Regions from separate parts of the Amphibacillus indicireducens genome, predicted to be linked through region 2. Evidence: predicted binding sites of a transcription regulator. Region 2 holds the regulator's gene; each other region holds the start of a gene.
The links. The regulator Rex, encoded in region 2, represses fermentation and respiration genes when NADH is low (regulators of the CRP and FNR family bind a similar motif). The targets are predictions, from matches to a motif close to TTGTGAAATATTTCACAA.
Positions count from the first base shown of each region.

Region 1: fucO (lactaldehyde reductase) is a predicted target of Rex. The motif match lies at 1,400-1,417, and genes of this name have one in related genera.
Region 3: adhE (bifunctional acetaldehyde-CoA/alcohol dehydrogenase) is a predicted target of Rex. The motif match lies at 1,246-1,263, and genes of this name have one in related genera.
Region 4: ABD814_RS10750 (FAD:protein FMN transferase) is a predicted target of Rex. The motif match lies at 1,902-1,919, and genes of this name have one in related genera.

Region 1 covers NZ_BAABDL010000025.1:2,211-5,430, forward strand. Annotated here, with positions in the region: gene ABD814_RS02660 (DUF3006 domain-containing protein) at 1-255, shown strand, start outside; gene ABD814_RS02665 (CPBP family intramembrane glutamic endopeptidase) at 261-935, shown strand; gene fucO (lactaldehyde reductase) at 1,434-2,585, shown strand; gene ABD814_RS02675 (mechanosensitive ion channel) at 2,922-3,220, opposite strand, start outside.
Region 2 covers NZ_BAABDL010000100.1:4,111-7,330, forward strand. Annotated here, with positions in the region: gene ABD814_RS09285 (CPBP family intramembrane glutamic endopeptidase) at 1-703, shown strand, start outside; gene ABD814_RS09290 (YdiK family protein) at 711-914, shown strand; gene ABD814_RS09295 (redox-sensing transcriptional repressor Rex) at 939-1,577, opposite strand; gene ABD814_RS09300 (ABC transporter ATP-binding protein) at 1,755-3,220, shown strand, end outside.
Region 3 covers NZ_BAABDL010000059.1:14,988-18,207, reverse strand. Annotated here, with positions in the region: gene adhE (bifunctional acetaldehyde-CoA/alcohol dehydrogenase) at 1-1,225, opposite strand, end outside; gene ABD814_RS05770 (IS4 family transposase) at 1,449-2,702, shown strand; gene ABD814_RS05765 (methyl-accepting chemotaxis protein) at 2,974-3,220, opposite strand, start outside.
Region 4 covers NZ_BAABDL010000118.1:19,366-22,585, forward strand. Annotated here, with positions in the region: gene menA (1,4-dihydroxy-2-naphthoate polyprenyltransferase) at 1-578, opposite strand, end outside; gene ABD814_RS10750 (FAD:protein FMN transferase) at 594-1,634, opposite strand; gene ABD814_RS10755 (FAD-dependent oxidoreductase) at 1,965-3,220, shown strand, end outside.

The DNA.
Region 1 (3,220 bases), on a different contig from region 2:
ATGATTGATCGATTTACTGAAACGGGTCAAGCGGTTCTGTTAGCAGAAACAATCGGCAGAGAATTTTTAATAGAAAAGAATGAACTGCCAGAAGGAGCGGAGCGGGGTGATTATTTAGCTCTGGAGCTTGAGGGGGACGTGGTGCTTTCAATTGAGTTGGATCAGGAAAAAACGATTGAGCGCAAGTCAGCTGTTCAGTCAAAGTTAGCGAAGTTGCGTGAACGTTCGTCGGGGAGTCGATTTAAAAAGAGGTGATTCGAGTGAGAAAGCATGTTAGTTTATTGTTGGCTGTAAGTGTCCTTGTTTTTTTGATGGCGCCTGTTGACTTATGGTTGGCGCCGAATTATTGGGTTAAGTCTGCGGTTAAGCTTGTTTTATTTGTCGTGATGCCGATTGGGTTAAATCATTTGTTTAAGTGGGTTGAATTGAGAAATTTACTTAGTCTCAAGCAAAAGGGGCGGAAATTGCTTGTGATTGGTAGTCTCGTTATTTATATTTTTATTGTAGGGATCTATTTAATCATTGGGCGCTGGTTTGATTTAGGTGGTGTAACGATAGCGTTAGAAGAGACGATGGCGATTAATCGTGATAACTTTATATTCGTTGCCCTATATATTCCGATTGTGAATGCCTTTGTTGAGGAGTTTTTCTTTCGGGGGATTTTGTTTCTTGCGTTAACGAAGTATATCAAAATGGGTTATGCTTATTTGATTAGTGCGGGTATCTTTAGTGTTTATCATGTCGCGATTATGACGAATTGGTTTTCGGCTCCGTTATTTTTATTACTTGTGTTTAGTTTGCTAGTTGCAGGGTTATTATTTAATTGGATCAATGCGAAGACAGATTCTATTTATGCCTCTTACTTTATTCATGCGGCTAGTAATCTGGCAATTAATACGATCGGACTTCATTTGTTCGGGCTTTTACCATTTTAATAAACTAAGTTTTAGACATCTGAACTTTGTTTGGCTTGTTTTATCTTGCCTTTTTAAAGTGTGCAAAATAAAATAGATTTATAAATACAATTTGCAAATAATAATATTTTAGCAAATCACTTGAGATTTGGAAAAAATGTTTATGCAATTCTAATGGAGGAAAGTGGATACTATATTCACTTTCTTTTTTTATCTTTGTTTATGGTGCTAATATGATACAAACAGAAGCAAACGGGGAATTTTATATTGTGTTTGCTTTTGGTTTAGTGTATGATAAAAGTAATAAAAGAAACTAAATGGAAAGGAAGATGTGTATGAAAATTTTACATACGATTGAAAGATGACATTATAATTATTTTAAATGAATGTGACGTAAATTTTTAATGTCAATGAAATGGAATTAGTAAAAAATAATATTTGTCTAATCTTTGATAGACAATATTATAAAAATTGTATAAGTATGTATGTGAAATATTGAACATAATAGGAGGAATAAACATGGCTAATCGAATGATCTTAAATGAAACTTCTTACTTTGGTAAAGGGGCAATTGAGAATGTTGCACCAGAATTCAAAAAGCGTGGTTTTAAAAAGGCGGTTGTAGTAACAGATAAAGACTTAATAGAGTTCAAGGTCGTAGCGAGAGTGACTGATTTATTAGAAAAAGAAGGTGTGAACTACGAACTATATGATGGAATTGTACCAAACCCCACCATCGAAAATGTAAAAGAGGGTGTGGAGTTTGTTAAAAATTGTGAAGCTGATTGTATTATTGCTATTGGTGGTGGTTCTCCAATTGATACAGCAAAAGCAATTGGAATTATCGTGACAAATTCAGAATTCTCAGATGTGATTAGTTTAGAAGGAGTAGCAGATACAAAAAACCCGTGTTTACCAATTTTCGCAATACCAACAACTTCTGGTACGGCTGCAGAGGTAACAATCAATTATGTGATTACTGATGAAGAAAACAAACGGAAATTTGTTTGTGTGGATCCACATGACATCCCAATTGTCGCTTTTGTTGATAGTGATCTGATGATGGGAATGCCAAAAAGTCTGGCAGCTGCAACTGGTATGGATGCAATGACACATGCCATTGAAGGATATATAACAAAAGGTGCTTGGGAAATGACCGATATGATGCATATTAAGGCAATTGAGATTGTTGGTCGCTCATTACGTGATTCTGTAAATGGTGATCAAAAGGCACGGGAAGAAATGGCGTTAGGGCAATATATTGCAGGTATGGGATTCTCAAACGTGGGATTAGGATTAGTTCATGGAATGGCGCACCCATTAAGTGCTTGGTATGATATCCCTCATGGCGTGGCTTGTGCGTCATTATTACCAACCATCATGAAATATAACAAGGACTATACAGACGAAAAGTATCGTGACATTGCAATAGTTTTAGGGGTAGAAGGGGCAATCGACATGTCACTTGAAGATGCTCGAGATGCAGCTTGTGAAGCAATTGATCAGTTAAGTAAGGATGTTGGCATACCAGCAACAATCTCAGAACTGGGTGTTAAAGAAGAAGATTTACCACAAATTGCAGAAGATGCATTTAATGATGTATGTACACCTGGAAATCCACGAGATACGACAGTGGAAGAAATTATTGCGTTATACAAGAGTCTGATTTAACAATTATACACTGTAAAAAAACTCTATCATAATTAGACATGATAGAGTTTTTTGTTTGATGTAATAGTTGTACTAATTTAGGGGGAAATATAACTCCTATAAAAATAGTGTAATCCAATTGAATCAACTGAAAATTTCATTAAAAAGGTTTTTACGGTATTAGTGTCTTTGCGAATTCCTTATAATTTGAAATTTAGGCAGGACTACTATAACCAAATTATAAGTTTTTATGTGTATTTGTATAGAAGGAATTGGGGTTTTTTATAGAAAAACGGTAGATTCACATTTATAAAGTGAATCTACCGTTTACTATTCATTATAAAATTCTAACCCAAATTATTTAGGATCAACAGGTGAAACATCTTTTGATTCTACCTGAGTATCTTCTAATTTACGATCCCATTTTGATAGGTATTTGCTAGCAAATTCACGTCCACCTAAACCGAAGGCTAATCCGAATGCTAACGCTAGTGCGCCTAGTGTCAAGATGAAGGCTGCATTGACGATTGAATCAGCTACGCCTAATTGGTTAAGTGCCATAAAGACTGCTAGAACAATGATACTGTACTTCGCGATGTTGGCAAGTGCAACACGGCCTTTACCTGATACAAGTGAAAGGACCATTTTTTCAACAA
Region 2 (3,220 bases):
TAAACGATATATTGGTGTTATTTTTGTGTATCTTTTTGCACAGTTGTCTCCACTGCTTGTCTCTAAGATCTTAATCTCAAATGAACTTGATCTAACAAGCCATAACAATATCGTGATGAACTGGCAAGTGTTGAGTTTTTTAGTTGCTTTATTTGTTTCGATTATTTTATTGCATAAAACAGAGGAGCCATTCAACGATCGAAACTTTGCTAGTCCAGTGATGACCTTTGTTTGGATTGTGATCGGGTTCTTTATGGCAATCTTTGGTCAAGCGCTAGCAAATATCATTTATGCGTCAATTTTCGGCGAACTTGAGCAATCACAAAATACAGTTGAAATTATGCAGATCGCTCGTGCATACCCAATCTTCATAATTGTTGTCGCAATTGTTGGACCCATTTTAGAAGAATTTATTTTTAGAAAAATTATTTTTGGTGAAATATTTAAACGATCAAATTTTTGGATCGCTGGTATTATTTCTGGGTTAATTTTTGCTGTTGTCCATAACGACTTTACTCACTTACATATTTATTTCGTCATGAGCTTTGTATTTGCTTTTGTCTATGTAAAGTCAAAGCGAATCATTGTACCGGTCATGGCACATGTATTAATGAATACATTTGTTGTCATTGTTCAATTAACCTTCCCAGCAGAACTACTTGAACAAGTCAATTTCATTCAGATGATCTTAATAGGGGGATAATTTTCTTATGCATAGAGTATCACCATTAAGAAGTGCAATTTTTTACTTCATTATGGGTGCGATTTTTATTTATTTTGCTTTTCAAACCATTGATGAGACAGTTTTTAAGCCATTAACGATTCTTCTAGTTATTTTGGCAACACTAGAGTTTGGCGTCGGCATCCGCTTTCTCCAATTTCACATTAAAATAAAACGTCATCAAAAAAAGTAAGCAACAAGCTTGGTAGCCTGTTGCTTACTTCTTATCCATTGGGTAATGTTCAACAAAATAAATTAATGATTGTAATTCAACGGTCAAGTCAATATGATGCACGCGGACTTCTGTTGGAACGGTAATTCGGGCAGGTGTGAAGTTTAAGATCCCTTTTACTCCTGCTTTTACTAATTTGTCCGTTACACTCTGGGCAGCTGATCCTGGAACAGTTAAAATTGCAACGTCAATATTAGCCAATGTCTCTTCGAGCTGATTAATATCTTCAATTAACACGTGGCCAACTTCTGTGCCAATTACATCAGGATTGGCATCGTATGCCCGAATAATTTTAGTATTATTGCTCTTAGAGAAATTGTAATGTAAAAAAGCAGTACCAAGATTCCCAACACCAATTAAGGCAACATTTGAAACTGTGTCTTGATTCAAAGTTTTGCGGAAAAATTCTAATAAATATTCGACATTGTAGCCATAACCCTTTCTTCCAAGTGCTCCAAAATAAGAAAAGTCTCGTCTAATTGTTGCAGAATCAACTTTAACCGCTTCACTTAATTCCTTTGATGACACTCTCGTTTTCCCCTGAATGTGCAAATTGTTTAAGAAGCGATAATATAAGGGAAGTCTTTTTGCCGTGGCTTGAGGGATTTTGTTATTTAACTCCATCAATTACTCTCCTTCTATAAATGATCATTGTTCATCTCTGATCATAATCTTTGTTAATAGTGTAACAAATAATTGCTTGAATGTCTTTTTAAACGTGGATATTTTGAAAATAATCTTTATTTTGCTTAGTTTACAGGCAAATGATACGATATATTGAGATAGATGAGGTGGATAATCATGATTTTATTACAAATTAATCAATTAGTAAAACGATTTGGTGCTGAAACCATTTTAGACAATATAAAGCTAGAAGTGAAGTCAAACGATCGAATCGCAATTGTCGGTCGAAATGGCTCTGGTAAATCAACCCTTTTAAAAATAATGGCTGGGATTTTATCTTATGATGAAGGGGAAATCCATCGATCAAAAGATGTGACACTTGGTTACTTAGATCAACATACAGGTCTAGAAACCGATGAAACGATTTGGAATGAAATGAAAAAAGTTTTTAGCTCGTTAATTGAAGAAGAAAAAAATTTGCGAGAAATGGAAGCGAAAATGGGTGATCCCGATTTACTTGCTGATCAATCGCGCTATCAACAATTACTGAATCAATATGATCATCGACTGACAATGTTTAAAGCAAGCGGTGGTTATCAATATGAGTCTGATATTCAAGCGGTTTTACACGGCTTGAACTTTGCTGATTATGATTTTAACACACCAATTCATGAGTTAAGCGGTGGGCAAAAGACACGACTTGCTTTAGCAAAATTATTGCTCTCTAGACCAGATCTGTTAATTTTGGATGAACCGACTAACCATTTAGATATTACAACGTTATCGTGGTTAGAACAATTTTTACGTAGTTATCAAGGTGCTGTTGTGATCGTTTCACACGATCGTTATTTTCTCGACCATACGGTGGATATTGTTTATGAAATTGCTCATCAGCGTTCAAAAAAGTATCATGGCAATTATACGAAATATTTACACCAAAAAGCACTTGATTATGAAAGAGAGTCAAAAGCATTCGAGAAACAACAAACTGAAATTAAGCGGATGGAAGATTTTGTCCAACGTAACTTAGTACGAGCATCGACAACTAAACGTGCACAAAGTCGACGGAAACAACTTGAAAAAATGGAACGACTAGACGTGCCAAAAGGTGATGAATCAGCAGCTTCTTTTAGCTTCAGTATTAAACGCAGAAGTGGAAATGATGTATTAAAAGTCAAAGATTTATCATATCGATATCCTAATGAAGAAACGTTTACTTTTTCAAATTTAAGTTTTAACGTGAACCGCCAAGATAGAATCGCTTTGGTCGGTCCTAACGGGGTAGGTAAAACAACATTATTGAAAACAATCATCTCTGAATATAAAGCTACGACTGGTGAGCTGACGTTTGGTACTAACGTAGAGGTAGGTTACTACGATCAAGAACTCGCTAAACTTCATTCGCGAAAGACAGCCTTAATGGAGTTGTGGGATGAATTTCCCCATGTTAATGAACAGGAGATTCGGACAATCTTAGGGAATTTCTTATTTTCAGGGGATGATGTATTGAGCCCTGTCTCCACACTTAGTGGTGGAGAGAAAGCTCGACTAGCTTTAGCTAAATTAATGATGAAACAAGCTAACCTACTCATCTTAGATGAACCAACTAACCATTTAGATCTAACAAGTAAGGAGATTCTAGA
Region 3 (3,220 bases), on a different contig from region 2:
TACCACCTTGAGCAGCTGGTGTGTTAATCAGAATACGTCCAGTTTTCATTCGGTCTTGGAAAGTTTCTAGACGGTTATTATCGGATAGTGTATCAATATACAGAGAAGTTGTATGTCCGTATCCACCATCTTTAACAAGTTGCTCTGCTTTATTTAAAGCATCGTCAAAGTCTTCAGCACGGTACATTGCTAATACTGGTGATAATTTTTCGTGTGCGAACTCTTCGGATTGCTTGACGCTTGTGACTTCACCAATTAGAATTTTTGTTCCTTTAGGTACCGTAATACCGGATAACTCTGCGATTTTCTCGGCAGACTGTCCAACAATCTTTGAGTTAAGTGCTCCGTTAATAATAATTGTTTTACGAACTTTATCTAAATCTTTTTCATTTAAGATATGACAATTACGATAGGCAAATTCTTTAAGTGCTTCTTCGTAAACATCATCTAAAATAATAACGGACTGTTCTGACGCACAGATCATTCCATTATCAAATGTTTTTGAGTGAATGATTGAGTTTACAGCGAGTAAAATATCTGCACTATCATCAATAATTGCTGGCGTGTTTCCTGCTCCAACACCAAGTGCTGGTTTACCAGATGAGTAAGCTGCGGTAACCATGCTTGGCCCACCAGTAGCTAATGTCGTATCAGATTCTGCCATAACCATTTGTGTTAGTTCTAGGCTTGGTACATCAATCCAACCGATAATGTTTTCTGGAGCACCTGCTTCAATTGCTGCTTCTAAAATAATTCGAGAGGCTTCAATTGTACAGTCTTTTGCTCTAGGGTGAGGACTGATGACAATTCCGTTTCGTGTTTTAAGCGAGATTAAGATTTTGAAAATAGCTGTTGAAGTAGGGTTTGTTGTTGGAATGATTGCTGCAATAACTCCAAGTGGTTCAAGTATTTTCTTTACACCATAACTGCTATCTTCTTCAACGATTCCCACTGTTTGAGTATTTTTATACTCATTATAGATATACTCAGCCGCAAAATGGTTTTTGATGACTTTATCTTCAACAACACCCATTCCTGTTTCTTCAACTGCTAATTTAGCAAGAGGAATTCTTGCTTGGTTAGCTGCAACTGCTGCTGCTAGAAAGATCTGATCGACTTTCTCTTGAGAAAAGTTAGCAAATTCAGCTTGCGCTTCTCTAACTTTTTTCATTTCATTTTGTAACGACTCGACGTCTTGTACTATATTTTCTACTTTAGTAGTCAAAATAATTCTCCTCCACAAGATTGTTATTTGTTTCACAACCTGAACATATATTACACAAAATAAAACAGTTTGTAAAGAGGAAAAGTGAAGTTTTTTAATGAATACGTTTTCCCATTTCTTTGAAATGTCAAATGATTTGCTTAAAGCTTTAAAAAACAGAAAAAACTCCTTATAATTAGGTTTGGTAGCTCTGTCCAAATCCCAAAAAATAAGGAGCAATCACATGGACAAGAATACCACAAAATCTACAATTAGTGAACTACTTAAACTTATTGATGAACAAACTTTTTTAGAGTTAAGCAATGTCGAAAACCTTGATAAGTATGTCAAAAAGCTGACGGCTTATCGATTCTTTCAACTAATCATTATTGCTCAACTCAATGAAATAGCGAGTTTAACAAGAGTTTCAAAGCAAACAAAAGATAAAGATGACATACAAAAACAGCTAGGTTTTGAAAGTATAAGCACCTCGCAATTGTCTAGAAAATTAAATCAATTACCATCCGAGATGTTTGAGCGAATCTTTCGATATTTAACAATGAAAATACAGACGAAAATGTCAAGCCATTCACCATTTATACGTGATATTACGCGTTTAAATGTAATTGATTCAAGCACAATGAGTATGAGTTTGAATCAGTATCCTTGGGCTAAATTCCGGAAAACAAAGGCAGGTGTTCGGTTGCACTTGCGGGTGATTGTCACTAAAGATAACACCATTCCGGATAAAGCAAAGTTACTTCCCGCAATCCATTCGGATCGTTCGCAAATGGACGAGTTAATTGATATTGATCCAGATGCGATTTATCTGTTTGATAGAGGATACATTGACTACAAACAGTTTGAAAAACTCTGTCTCTCGGAGGTTCAATTTATTACACGTCTTAAAAAGAACGCTAAAATTGAAGTGCTTTCCGAACAGGTTCCTGATACCGACCAACTTATATTTAAAGATCAAGAAGTTTATCTAGGCAATCCTGTATCTGGCACTCAAATGAGTCAAACGCTCCGATTAATTGAGACTGAAGACGCCGAAGGTAACAGAGTCACGATTCTAACAAATTGTTTTGGCCTATCGGCTAAAGAAATCGGTGATCTCTATCGTTATCGCTGGAAAATAGAAACGTTTTTCAAATGGATGAAACAACATTTAAAAATAAAAACATTCTATGGAAAAGGTCAAAACGCCGTTTACAGTCAAATCTGGATTGCCCTTATCACCTATTGTTTATCTGTTTTAATTCAACAAAAAACAGGCTTTAAGGGGCGGCTTCTTGAAGTTAAAGATACGTTGAAAAACTTGCTATTTAAAGGCTACGACACGTTCGTCAAAGCTTTGTTTCGCCCACCTTCTCGGTCTTCAAAAGGACGAAGGAAGTATGATTTTGAAAGAGACTTTAAAATCATTATGCAACAATATACCGAAGGTGAGGTGGAGCATTTAAATACACTTGATTTTGATCCTTTGTTTGTTTAACTTCATAAAATGACAAATTGTGGATGAGGGCTACTCTTTGTTCGCTGTTCACTTTTTTATTTTTAAAATCGAACGGATAATGGTAATTTTTAACTTTATTCGTTTGGAACATAATTTAATGATTTGACAACTGTAAAATGTTTTTATGCAATGCTAATGACCCAATATAATAAAAAAGACCATATGAAAACCTGTCAAATTCAAATGTTTGATTCTCCAAACATGAATATTAAGGGATTTCATATGGCCTTCCAGCAACAAAATAACTAGCTTAAGCTTCTACTTTTTTAAACTTTTGCACTTGTTTATTTAAGTTATCAACAATTTCTTGGTTATGATCTGTATCAGTTGTAATATCTGTTAATGAATCTAGTAAATCATTTGTATTCTCACTAGATTTTACAACTTCAATCACGCTTCCTTCAACAGCTAACGATATTTCTGTCATGCCTTCAACCATATGATTTGTGATCTGGTTCAGCTGACCTGAGCTGTCTGCAAATCTATTTAGAATCACC
Region 4 (3,220 bases), on a different contig from region 2:
ATAATCAAAATATGAAATAAAAGTAATAAATCTGCATTGAATTGAAGAACCAGCCCTTCAATTCTCAAGCTAGCAATTCTAGCTTGAGAAGCATTGATATAAACCGTTAAGAAAATAATTCCAAACCCCATGGTCATGCCAGAAAACACTTCTCCTAAAGGCATCCTTGATAGGGGAATAGGTCCGAAAGTGTAAAAGATTCCGATGGCGAAAAAAAGCATGCCAACTAATAATATTAATAAATCTGTTCGATAAACGAGCCACAGTCCGAGCCCAATTGAAGTGATTAACATTATCAAAATCGTTGCTCGAACAAGATTTAATGGCAGTCCAATTTGGCCAATCACATTGTCTCTCTCTCTGTAGGTTTTGGAGCTTGCCTTCTGATAGTCAACATAATTATTAATCGCTGTTGTTGTTAAATCAAATAACAACATCGTACTGAAAAAAATTAATGTGTTTACTAAATTAAACTGGTCATATTTAAAAATAACAAACAGTAGCCCAATTAAGAAAGGAAATAAACTAGCAATTTTTGTTTGAATCTCAACTAATTTTAAAAATGATCTAAACGACATACAACCCTCTTCTTTCTAGTCCTCAATCAATTCGAATTGATCGTTTGTTAATTCAAAGCTACTGACTAACCCTGAACTTAAAATAACTTCTCGATCTTTCGTAATAAAAATCGCCTCAGCACCTTGATATGTTTCAATAAATGCTTTCCCTGCTTCTAACCCTTTGGTAAAGACGACTGTCGAAAGAGCATCACCATCAATCGATGCATCACTAACAATTGAGACGCCAGCAATCTCATTATCAAACGGATAGCCAGTATTAGGATCGAGTAAATGATGATATTGGACACCATCAACTTCTAAATATCGCTCGTAAATACCAGATGTAACAATTGACTGATCTGAGGCACGTATCCGTCCAATAATTTCGCCACGAGCTAAAAAGGGGTTTTGAATCCCAACATTCCACTCATTTCCTTGGGGACGGTGACCCATGACAAAAATATTGCCCCCAAGATCGATAATCGCCGTCGTTACACCTTCTTCAATAAAAAGTTCATGAACCTGATCAGTCATATACCCTTTAGCAATTGCACCAAAATCGAGTTGCATACCCTCCTCTATTAAATAGACAGATTGGGCTTCATCATCTAACTCAATTTTATGATCATCGATTAGTGGCAACACTTGCTTAATTTCATCCATTTCCGGCTTTCTGGCATCATCATAACCAATTCGCCACAAATTCGTTAGTGGACCAATCGTTACATCAAATCCACCTTCTGATATTTCTCCGTAATCAATACTTTGCTTGATTAAATAGTACAATTCTTCAGACACTTGGACTGGCTCAATCCCAGCACTTTTATTAATTTGGTCAACTTCAGTTGCTTCAATTTCATCACTCAGCATATATTCCAATTGTTCAATTCGCTCAAGTGCTTGATCAATGACATCTTCTTTATCTGCATCATAAACACTTAGACTAACAACTGTTCCAAGTAAGAACTCTGTTTTCCGATGTGGTGTATCCAATAAGTCTGATTGATTCGACTGACAAGCCGTCAAAACGAGTAGACCGATTATCAATAATAAAATACTTCGTCTATATACCATTAACTATGACTCTCCTTAATTTATCCAATCCAACAACAGATCAAATTTTTCCATCTTGGCATGCAAGTACGACGATTAATCGTTTGTGTTCCTTTTAAATACAAGCCTCATTTTAACGTGTTTATCCGAAGATGTGAATACTAAAACTTTATTTTCCGAGTTAATTCTATCGATTTATTGACAACTAGACAAACTTTACGTAGTTTTTTGTATAAAATCTTTAAAAACCCTAGACAATGATTGTAAACAAGGCTACAATAGTTATCGTTGTTCAGTTATTCACACTATTAACTTTTTATAACTAAATTAAAATAGAGGAGTGGAAAAATAATGGCTAACAAAAACATTGTTATCATCGGTGCTGGTTACGCTGGCGTAAATGCTGCAAAAAAATTAGCTAAGAAGTTCAAAAAAGATGATTCCGTATCGATCACGCTAATTGACCGCCATTCTTACCATACAATGATGACAGAGCTGCATGAAGTTGCAACACATCGCGTTGAACCGGATGCCATTCAATTTGACCTTCGACGTTTATTTAACAGAACTAAGGTCAAGCTTGTCACAGATAATGTAACTCACGTTGATCATGATGCTAAAAAGATTGAAACTGAAAATGGCGAGTATCCATATGATTACCTTATCTTAGGGATGGGTGCTGAGCCTAACGACTTTAAAACACCTGGAGTAAACGAACATGGATTTACACTTTGGTCATTTGAAGACGCTATTAAGTTAAGATCACACATTGAAACAACTGTTGCAAAAGCAGCGATTGAGCATGATGAAAAGAAACGTCGTGCTATGCTTACATTTGTTGTCTGTGGATCTGGATTCACTGGGATCGAGCTTATCGGTGAATTGGTAGAATGGAAAGAACGTCTAGCAAAAGATCATAAAGTTGATCCTGATGAAATTACTTTATATGTAGTTGAAGCAGCGACAACCATCCTAAACATGCTAGAACGTCGTGAAGCGGATAAAGCAGAAGCTTATTTAAATAAGAAAGGTGTTAAAATCTTAAAAGATTCACCTATTGTAGAAGTCCGTGAACATGAAGTTGTTCTAATGAGCAAAAAAACAATTCCTACTTACACATTAGCGTGGACAGCAGGGATTCAAGGTAATTCTGATACCGAAAACTATGGCATGGAGAAAGCACATGCTCGTCGACTTAAAGTCAATCAGTATATGGAATCTGAACAATATGAGGGTGTCTATGTTGTTGGGGATCTTGCTTATTTTGAAGAACAACCTGGTGAACCAACACCACAAATTGTAGAGGCTGCAGAGCAAACAGGTGCAACAGCGGCTAAAAATATTATCGCTGAAATCAAAAATGAAGAAAAAACAGCCTATGAAGGTAAATATCACGGCATCATGGTTTCAATCGGTGCACGATATGGTGTCGCGAACTTAATGGGGATTCACCTAAGTGGCTGGTTTGCTATTTTTGTTAAACATTTAGTTAACCTATTTTACTTGTTCACAATTAGAAGTGGCTATTATATGGTTAAATATGTTCAACATGAATTTTTCCAAACGAGAGACAAACGAAATGTTTTCCGTGATCTCTTAACACGTTA